Regions from separate parts of the Burkholderia theae genome, predicted to be linked through region 3. Evidence: riboswitches for the same ligand, from Rfam matches in the RefSeq annotation. Region 3 holds a riboswitch; each other region holds the start of a gene.
The links. Region 3 has a riboswitch for cobalamin ahead of ACN22W_RS13675 (FecCD family ABC transporter permease). Riboswitches for the same ligand answer to the same signal wherever they lie in the genome.
Positions count from the first base shown of each region.

Region 1: another riboswitch for cobalamin. It lies ahead of ACN22W_RS22625 (TonB-dependent receptor domain-containing protein); the one in region 3 lies ahead of ACN22W_RS13675 (FecCD family ABC transporter permease).
Region 2: another riboswitch for cobalamin. It lies ahead of cobA (uroporphyrinogen-III C-methyltransferase); the one in region 3 lies ahead of ACN22W_RS13675 (FecCD family ABC transporter permease).

Region 1 covers NZ_CP183462.1:1,149,049-1,152,288, forward strand. Annotated here, with positions in the region: gene ACN22W_RS22615 (hypothetical protein) at 1-210, opposite strand, end outside; gene ACN22W_RS22620 (AraC family transcriptional regulator ligand-binding domain-containing protein) at 377-1,435, shown strand; cobalamin riboswitch at 1,525-1,718, shown strand; gene ACN22W_RS22625 (TonB-dependent receptor domain-containing protein) at 2,065-3,240, shown strand, end outside.
Region 2 covers NZ_CP183461.1:1,924,945-1,928,184, reverse strand. Annotated here, with positions in the region: gene ACN22W_RS08995 (HoxN/HupN/NixA family nickel/cobalt transporter) at 1-575, opposite strand, end outside; cobalamin riboswitch at 763-1,028, opposite strand; cobalamin riboswitch at 1,143-1,379, shown strand; gene cobA (uroporphyrinogen-III C-methyltransferase) at 1,489-2,298, shown strand; gene ACN22W_RS08985 (cobalamin biosynthesis protein) at 2,295-2,672, shown strand; gene cobO (cob(I)yrinic acid a,c-diamide adenosyltransferase) at 2,707-3,240, shown strand, end outside.
Region 3 covers NZ_CP183461.1:2,893,468-2,896,707, forward strand. Annotated here, with positions in the region: gene ACN22W_RS13670 (ABC transporter ATP-binding protein) at 1-698, opposite strand, end outside; gene ACN22W_RS13675 (FecCD family ABC transporter permease) at 695-1,693, opposite strand; cobalamin riboswitch at 1,852-2,105, opposite strand; gene ACN22W_RS13680 (ATPase) at 2,261-2,611, shown strand; gene ACN22W_RS13685 (cell division protein ZapA) at 2,608-2,922, shown strand; RNA gene ssrS (6S RNA) at 3,003-3,184, shown strand.

The sequences.
Region 1 (3,240 bases), on a different replicon from region 3:
CATCCGGTAATAAGCCGGCGCATCGTCGACCTGCCACGTCAGCCACAACGTGCTGGGCTGCCCCGGCACCGCAACGGGCGGCGACACCCAGCGGCCGGCCGCCGTCAGCCCGCGCGCCGCGTGGCCCGGCAGATAGCGGTCGCGCAGCAGTGCGAGCACGTCGGGAATGCGCTCGGGTGCGAGCGTGATTTCATCTACGATCTGGATCATTCGCGTGTCGTCCGTGGTCGTTCGTGGCGGGATGCGTGGCCGGCCTACGCCGTTCCGGCGAGGCCGAAGGCGGCCGGCGTGACTAGCATTCTTGCGTGGCGACGGTTCACGGACCCCTACCGGCCCGCTCACCGGCCCCTGTCGCAACGATCAGAACGGGAGACACATGAAACAGCGCGCCATGCCGTCCAGTGGCCGGGTCCTGCCGGGCCTCGACGCGCGCCTGCTGAGCGAACTCACGCGCAGCGGCGCGCCGCCGCCCGACCGCGATGCGCAGCCGCGGCAAGATGCGACGGCGACGCGCGGCTTCGTCGCGCTCTACCGCGACGCGATCGAGCGGCTCGAGGCACAGGTCGCGCGCGGCAACGGCCATCCGCCGATGCGCAAGCAGGAAGTCGACCTGATGTGCCGCTGCCTGCTGAGCTGCGCGACGCTCGCCGACGCGATCCGCTGCGCGCGTGACTTCTGCGAGATGCTGACGCCGCGCGCCGGTGCGCTGTCGCTCTCGGTGCGCGACGCCCGCGCGACGTTCCGGATGGACTCGCTGCGCCGCACGCGCAGCCCGGCCGCATGCCTCGTCGACCTGACGGGGCTGCTCTGCTATCTGCAGCTGTTCGGCTGGCTGATCGGGCAGCCGCTGCGGCCGGACGAAGTCTGGCTCGGCCATCCGCGCCGTGACGACGCGATGCCGCTGCTCGGCTTGTTCAACGCGCCGGTCGACGTCGGACGGAAAACCTACGGCTTCTCGTTCGATGCGGCGCGGCTCGACAACCGCGTGATCCGGCAGCCGGGCGAGCTCGACGCGTTTCTCGTCGATTTCCCGTTTCGTCTGATCGATGCGGCACCGGCCGTCGTGTCCTGGGCGCAGCAGGTGCGCGGTTTTCTCGATGCGGCGCTCGCGCGCGAACAGGCGCTGCCGGCACTCGCGGAACTGGCCGCATGGCTCGGCGTCAGCGAAGCAACGCTGCGGCGCCGGCTCGCAACCGAAGGCAGCGGATATCACGTGCTGCGCGAGCAATGCCTGGCCGACGCGGCACGGCGATGCCTGCACGAGACGGACTGGCCGGTGACACGCGTGGCCGCGTTTCTCGGCTTCGGTGGCGAGGAGGCGTTCCGGCGTGCGTTCGTGCGCTGGACCGGCGTCGCGCCGAGCCGGTTCAGGCGCGAGCGTGCAGCCTCGAACCCACCTGTTTCGTCAGACATGAAACGCGGCGTCGGTGCATAAAAGAAAGGATTTCGAAAGTTTTTACCAGGCAATGACGTTTTTTCGCATCCCCGCGCGACCGAAGAATTGACGTGCCGGAGTGCGCGCCATTACGCTTGCGCGCTGATGGTTCCCGGAGACGGGATCAAAAGGGAACGCAGGAGAGGCAGCGCCTCGAATCTGCGGCTGCCCCCGCAACTGTGAGCGGCGAATTCGTGCCACTGCGCGCCACTGGGAAACCGGGAAGGCCGGCACGGATGACGACCCGCGAGCCAGGAGACCTGCCATCGACCCGAGGTCCAAGCAGCCGCACCGGGCGGGGTGTCCCGATGCGCCAAGCACCGCCATTGGCGGTCGCCCGTTGCATGGACGGCCCGACCTCAGGATCCTTCAGATGTCCTTCGTTCCCGAATCCGCTTCCCCGCCGGAAGCGTCGCACCGGCACGCTGTCGGCAGGCGTGGCCTGCGTGGCCTGCCCGCACGCATACGGCTTGCGCCATCGATCGCGCCCTCCGGCATGTTCCGCGCCTGCACCCGCGACGGCCCGCCGCGCTGCCCGGCCACGCGATGACCCAGGACAAAACCGGCCGGCCCTGCCCGCCCCCCGCACACGATCGCCGTACGCGCAACACGCTCACTCTCGCTGCCTCATGAACATCCGTTATCTGCTTGCCACGTCCGCCGCCACCGCGCTGCTCTCCCCGATCGCCCATGCCGCCGGCGACGCAGCGCTCCCGCAGCCGTCCCAGCCCGCGGAAGGCGCCGACCTGCCGACGATCAGCGTGACCGACACGCGGCACTTGCCCGAATCGTTCGACCGGCGTTATGCGTCGACGCAGGTGCTCACGCGCGAGGATCTCGACCGGCTGTCGCCGAGCGACCCGAGCATCACGCAAGCACTCGCGACGCTGCCGGGCGTCACCGTTTCGCAGAGCGGCGGCCCCGGCTCATCCTCGTCGGTCAGCATTCGCGGCTCGTCGGCCAGCCAGGTCGCCGTGTTCATCGACGGCATCCGAATCGGCTCGCCGACTACCGGCATCGCACCGTGGGCCGACCTGCCGACCGAAGCGTTCGAACGCGTCGAAGTGATTTCGGGCCCGGCCGCCGCGTCGTTCGGCGCCAATGCGATGGGCGGCGTCGTACAGCTCTTCACGCGCCGTGCGTCCAACCAGCCGAACCAGACCACCGTCTCGTTCGGCGGCGGCTCGAACAAGACGTTCGACACGCAGTTCCGCACGTCGGGCACCGTGCCGTCGACGGGGCCGCTTGCCGCGCTCGGCGGTCTTACCTATTCGCTCGGGCTGCACGACTACAACACGGCCGGCATCGATGCGACGCGGCCCTTCTTCTCCGGTCACGAGGCCGGCCGCAATCCGTATCACGCGCAGGATCTCGATGCGCGCCTCGGTTACGCGCGCGACAACTGGTCGATCTCGACGTTCGCGCTGTATCACCGCTCCGATCTGTCCTTCGACAACCTCGGTTATGCGAACCGCGAGCTCGATCACCAGCTGACGACCGGTGTCGCGTTCCATCTCGACATCACGCCCGACACGCAGTTCGACCAGTCCTTCGGTTATGCGAACGATCGCCAGTTCATCTACGCGGACAACCCGGCCCTCGCGACCGACCAGATCAATTCGCAACGCTTCAGCATCTCGACGTCGCTGACGCATCAGGAGCACGGGTTCCGCCTGTTCGGCCTGCCGCTGTCGGGCGAATCGAAGCTGGCCTACGACTTCACGCGCGAACAGGCGTTCCTGCCGATCGACATTCCCGGCGGCGTGCCGACGCGCAACGACTCCGCGTTCTCGCTGCATCAGTCG
Region 2 (3,240 bases), 970 kb from region 3:
CGCGACACGATCCGGAACAGCGGGCGGAAGATGCGCGCGAGCACGCCGCGCTGGTTCATCAGCAGGTCGAGATCCGCCTCGACGAGCGGCTCGCCGCGCTTCACCGCGCGAAACGTGCGATACACGGAAACCAGGATCATCAGGTTCGCGGCCGCGAGCAGCAGCAGGAAGAACGCGGATACGCAGGTACCGATCGTGCCGCCCAGCTCGCGCATGCCGTCGAAGCGCGACAGCGACGCGGCGGTTGCCGCGACCACGGCCGACATCACGATCACGACCGTCGAGTGGCCGAGCGAGAAGAACAGGCCCGCGCCGAGCGGGCTGCGGCCCTCCTGCATCAGCTTGCGCGTCACGTTGTCGATCGCCGCGATGTGGTCGGCGTCGACCGCGTGGCGCAGCCCGAACACGTACGCGAGCAGCGCGGTGCCGAGCAGCACGGGCTGGCCGTGGAAGGCGATGAATGCCCAGACCCACGCGCCGACGTTGAAGGCGATCAGCAGTGCGTAGATCGCGACAATCTTGCCGCGCAGCCCGGATGAACTGTCGTTGAACAGGCGAAACAGCGAATCGAGCATGACGCTCCTTTGCGAACGGTCGACATGAAGCATGCCAACACGGCCGTCGCTGCGCGGCCCCGTGCGGCCCCGCCCTCCATCGGGCCGGATCATGCGCGCTCGCGCGGGCGGCCGGACGACGGGAATCGGGAAACGCTCGGGTGTCGGGCACGCTGCGGCCGTGGACGATGCGCCGCCTCCCCGCGGCGCTGAACCCCAACGTTTAGGCCGGTATCCGGGCTGGCGAACACGCCGCTTCGCCTTCCCGGATGCGCAAGGCATCCAGTGGCGGTCGTCCGCATGCGCGCGGCATGCGGCGAAGCGGCGTTGCATCGTGGCGGGCACGATGCGTTCGCTTACCGTTGCGGGGGCAGCACAGGTTGGCTCGACTGCGACGCAGGCAGGCTCCCTGTTTCCCGTTTAACTGCGCGCGCCGGAGCGGCGCGCGCGAGCACCAAAACGCGTGCGAGTGTAGGCGTCGGGGGCGGGAGCGTCAAGGCGACGCGGGCCGCCGGGCCGGGTTTCGCACGGCCCGCGCGCCGCGCCGGAGGCCGTGCGCGGCGGGTTCGCGCGGGCGGACCGCTGTGCTATCGTAGCGCCGCGTTCGGTGCTCGCACGCGCATTCCGCGCATGCAGTTAAACGGGAAACAGGAGGCGGACGACCGCCCGGCCTGTGCTGTCCCCGCAACGGTACGCCGCCCGCGCGACGCGCTTCCCCGCGCACGCGCCCATGCCGCCCACGATGCCACTGCCCTTCACCGGGCGGGAAGGCCGCGGCCTGGCAAGCGGCCAGCCCGGATACCGGCCGACGCAAGGGGCGAGCCCGACGCTCGCCGAACGCCCGATCCGCGGGGGACGGATGGGGTGCGCATTCCACCCGCGTTCGCGCGGGCTTCGCCCGATCCGTCATGTCTTGCCTGTTTGCCGGCCGCCGATGTGCCGCCCGCCTTCCCCTTTCCACTGTTTCGACACGGTGCGCGCCGTGCCGCGCGCGATGAGCCGCGCGTGGCTCATCGGCGCCGGCCCCGGCGATGCCGACCTGCTGACGCTCAAGGCCGTGCGTGCGATCGGCGCGGCGGACGTGCTGCTCGTCGACGATCTCGTGAACCCCGACGTGCTGCGCCATGCGCGCGCCGACGCGCACATCGAGCACGTCGGCAAGCGCGGCGGCCATGCGTCCACGCCGCAGGAGGCGATCGTCGCGGCGATGCTCGCGCACCTGCGCGCGGGCCGCAGCGTCGCGCGGCTCAAGGGTGGCGATCCGTTCGTGTTCGGTCGCGGCGGCGAGGAACTGGCCGCGCTCGGCGCGGCGGGTTTTCCGGTCGAGGTCGTGAACGGCATCACTGCGGGCATCGCCGCACCGGCCGCACTGGGCATTCCGGTCACGCAGCGCGGCGACGCGCAGGGCGTGATCTTCGTCACGGGCCACGGCGCGGGCGCCGACGAACCCGACTGGCGCGCGCTCGCGGCGACGCGCATGACGATCGTGATCTACATGGGCATCCGCCGGCTCGATACGATTGCCGCGGCGCTGCGCGACGGCGGCCTGCCCGGCGATACGCCGTGCGCGGCGATCGAGAATGCGACGCGTCCCGGGCAGCGGCACGTGCTCGCGACGCTCGACACCCTTGTCGAACAGGTCGGCGCGACCGGCATCGGTTCGCCAGCGATTGTCGTGATCGGCCGCGTCGCGGCGCTCGCTGACGATCCGGCGGTGCGTGCGGCGCTCGGCGGCGGTGCATGATGCGCGTCGCGCTCGGCGTCGGTTTTCGCGCGGGCACGACGGCCGCGCAACTCGACGCCGCGATCCGCGCGGCGCTGGCGCTTTACCCGGACGCCGAACCGGCGGTCGTCGCGACGCTTGCCGACAAGGCGCACGCCCGTGCGCTGCGCACGCTGTGCGCGCGCCGCGGCTGGGCGCTCGTCGGGTTCGACGCGGCGCGGCTCGCGAGCCGTCCCGAACTGGCCGCGAGCGGCCCGTCGGATGCCGCGCTCGCGCGCTTCGGCGTCGCGGGCGTGGCCGAGCCGTGCGCGCAGCTCGCGGCGCCGCATGGCCGGCTGCTCGGCCCCAAATCCATCCGGGACGGCGTGACGGTCGCGCTCGCCGGCCCGCTCTGAACCCTTTGTTTCGCTTTCGACAGGACGATTCCCGATGAAGACCGATACCGAATCCCATCAGCGGATGGCCGAACGCCGCCGCGCCGGCCACGAGAAGAAACAGGCCGCCGCCACCCACGAAAAGGGCCTGCTGATGGTCCACACCGGCAACGGCAAGGGCAAGAGCACGGCCGCGTTCGGCATGGCCGTGCGCGTGCTCGGCCACGGCATGCGGCTCGGTGTCGTGCAGTTCATCAAGGGTGCGCTGCATACGTCCGAGCGTGACTTCCTCGGCGCCGTCGCGGAATGCGACTTCGTGACGATGGGCGACGGCTATACGTGGAACACGCAGAACCGCGACGCCGACATCGCGACCGCGCGCAAGGGCTGGGACGAGGCGCGCCGGATGATCGAAAGCGGCGACTACCGGATGGTGATCCTCGATGAGCTGAACACCGTGCTGAAGTACGAATACCTGCCGCTCGACGAGGTGCTCGCGACGCTCGTCGCGCGCCCGGACTCGGTGCACGTCGTCGTCACCGGGCGCCACGCGCCCGATGCGCTGATCGACGCGGCCGATCTCGTCACC
Region 3 (3,240 bases):
CCGGCCCACGCGTGGCCGCGGCCGTCGAGCAACAGCGCATGCGTCGCGAAACGCCGCGCGAGATTCAGGTCGTGGCACGAGAACAGCACCGTGCGCGGGCCTGCGTCGAGCCATGCGGCCAGCGCGGTCAGGCAATCGATCTGGTGATGCAGGTCGAGATGCGCGAGCGGCTCGTCGAGCAGCATCAGTGGCGCATCCTGGCACAGCGTCGCGGCCAGCGCGACCCGCTGCCGCTCGCCGCCCGACAGCGACAATACGTCGCGCGACGCAAGCGCGGTCAGGTCGAACGTCGCGAGCGCCTCGCGCGCGGCCGCGCGGTCGCCGTCGCGCTCCCAGCCCCAGCCACCGAGATACGGAAAGCGGTTGAGCAGCACGGTGTCGAACACGGTCGCGCTGAACGCGTCGTGCAATTGCTGCGGCATCAGCGCGCGGCGCTGCGCGAGTTGCGCGGGCGGCCACGCGGCGAGCGGCCGTCCGTCGATCTCGACATGCCCGCCGGCCGGCGGCTGCAGCCCCGCGAGCGTCGCGAGCAGCGTCGTCTTGCCCGCGCCGTTCGGCCCCGCGACGCACCAGATCTCGCCGGGGCGGAACGCCTGCGCGAGGCCGTCGAGCAGCGTGCGTGCACCGGCCTTCAGCGTCAGGTCGACGGTCGCACAGGTCAGGTCGCCGCCGCCAGCGTGCAATGCGGTATGCGTCATCGCATCGGTCTCCTCAGCAACATCCACAGGAACACCGGCACGCCGATCAACGCGGTCATCACGCCGACCGGCAGTTGCGCGGGCGCGATCGCAGTGCGCGCAAGCAGGTCGGCCGCCATCACGCCGCCGCCGCCCGCGAGCATCGCGGCCGGCAGCAGCATCCGCTGGTCGTTGCCGAACGCGAGCCGCAACGCGTGCGGCACGACGAGGCCGACGAAGCCGATCGTGCCGGCCGTCGTCACCGCGGCCGCGGCGGCCAGCGATGCGACGAGATAGATCCGCACGCGCAGCCGCGTGACGGGCACGCCGAGCGCAAGCGCGGTCGCGTCGCCGCGCAGCAGCACGTTCAGTTGCGGCGCGGCCGGCAGCGCGACGCATGCGCTCAGCAGCAGCGCGCCCCACGCGAACCACGGCGCCGTCACGCCGTTCAGGTCGCCCGTCAGCCAGAAGATGATGCCGCGCAGCCGTGCATCGGGCGCGAGCGACAGCAGCAACGTGACGAGCGCGCCCCACCCCGCCGCGATCACGACGCCCGTGAGCAGCAGCCGCGGCGACGCATCGCGCGAGTCGCCGCGCCACAGTTCGCGGCGCGCGAGACCGAGCACGAGCGCGACCGACACGAGCGAGCCGGCGAACGCCGACGCGTCGACGAGCCACCATGCGCCGCCCGCGATCATCGCGACGAGCGCGAAACCGGCCGCGCCGCCGGACACGCCGAGCACGTACGGTTCCGCAAGCGGATTGCGCAGCAGCACCTGCAGCAGCGCACCGGCAAGCGCGAGCAGCGCGCCGCACGCGAAACCCGCGAGCGCACGCGGCAGGCGCAGCGTACGGACGATGTCGGCGAACAACGCATCGCCGCCGTGCGGCACGAGCGACGCGAGCGCCTGCCACGGCGACATCGGCACGCTGCCGATCGACAACGACGCGATGAACAGCAACGCGACCACGGCGGCCAGCGTGGCCCAGATCGCGGCAGCGCGTGCGGCGCTCATGCCGCGCACGGCCGCGCGCATGACGCGCGGCGCATCCGCCGGCGGCTGCCGGCCGGGCATGACAGAAGCGTCGCGCGGACGATTGGGGTCAGCATCGAAGAGAATTCCGTGAAGCGTTGCGCACCCCGCTTCCCCGCGGGCCGCGCGTCACGAAGCCCGTGCGGGCTTCCCGTCTCGGCCGGTATCCGGGCTGGCGGCGTACCGGCTCGCCTTCCCGCGCGATGACGCGCAGTGGCCCGCGCCCGTGCGCGAAACCTTCACGCGGAACGCGCCCGAGCCGGCCTGCGTCACCAGACGCGGCCGCTTACCGTTGCGGGGGCAGCGCAGGTTGGCGGCTTCCTGGCGGAGCCCGCGCCCTGCTTCCCGTTTAACCGCGCGTTCACGCGCGAGCACCGAGGCGGCGCCAGTTTAGGAGCGGGTCGCGCGAGCGTCAAGGAAGCGTCCGGGAATGCAAAAAGACGCACCTATTCGCGACAAGAAGCAGGGGTGTTACGACTGGAAACGTTACAGATGTCGGATTGCGCGTTATTCCGCGCTAAAATGCTGGGTCTTTAGAGGACGCAGCAAATGCTCAACGAACTCGAAACCTTATCTCAAAATATTGGCCGTCTGATCTCGCTGAACAAGCGCTATCACTCGGAACGGCTCGCGCTCGAGGAGCAGGTCGCGCAATTGCGCGCGGAAGCGGACACGGTCCGCGCGGAACTCGCGCAACTGCGCGACGAACGCAATGCGCTCGCAGCCGAGCGCGACACGTTGTCGGCAAAGATCGACGACGCCCAGGTGAAACTGAACGCGATTCTCGAAAAGCTGCCGCGCTCGAAAAACGCGGAGCAAGCCGACAACCAGCTCGACCTGCTGGATGCGCAGGCGCGTACGGAAGGCGATGACGCGGCCAGCCACGGAGAACATGCATGAGCACCAAGCAGATCGAAGTCTCGATTCTCGGTCAGCCCTATCGGCTCGCCTGTTCGGCCGAGACCGAAGCGGCGCTGCTGGAGGCAGTCGCGCGCGTCGACGCCGAAATGTCGAAAATCCGCTCGAACAGCTCGGTACGCGGCACCGATCGCATCGCCGTCATGGCCGCGCTGTCGCTCGCATCGGAATTGCTGCGGCTGCAAACCAGCGTGCGGCACGGTGAAGCATTTCCGGCGGAGGAAATCCGTCGTACAATGCACCAGATGAACGAACAGCTCGGCGCGGTGCTCGCACAGCACGAGACGCAGTAAGGTTTGATCGATACGTCGATTCCCCTTGATCTCGGCGATCAACGGTGGTCAAATTGGCGCATCGAAATACAGTTCAGTCAGCTTCCCTGCCTGGTTCGCCAAGGTCATATATTCCTTGAACCAATGCCATGTGCACGGTTGCGGAAATTTGTAGCACGGGCGCGCGCGTCACTCTGTCTGATGTACCCGAAGTGCTGCTAACTGCGACCAATTCTGAACCTCAGGTTCAGGATGCCGGCCTAGCGGCCAAGGCGGGGGCCTATCCAACGGCATCGGGCACGTCCCGGTGCCGTTTCCTTTTGTAGCAGCCTTTTTCTG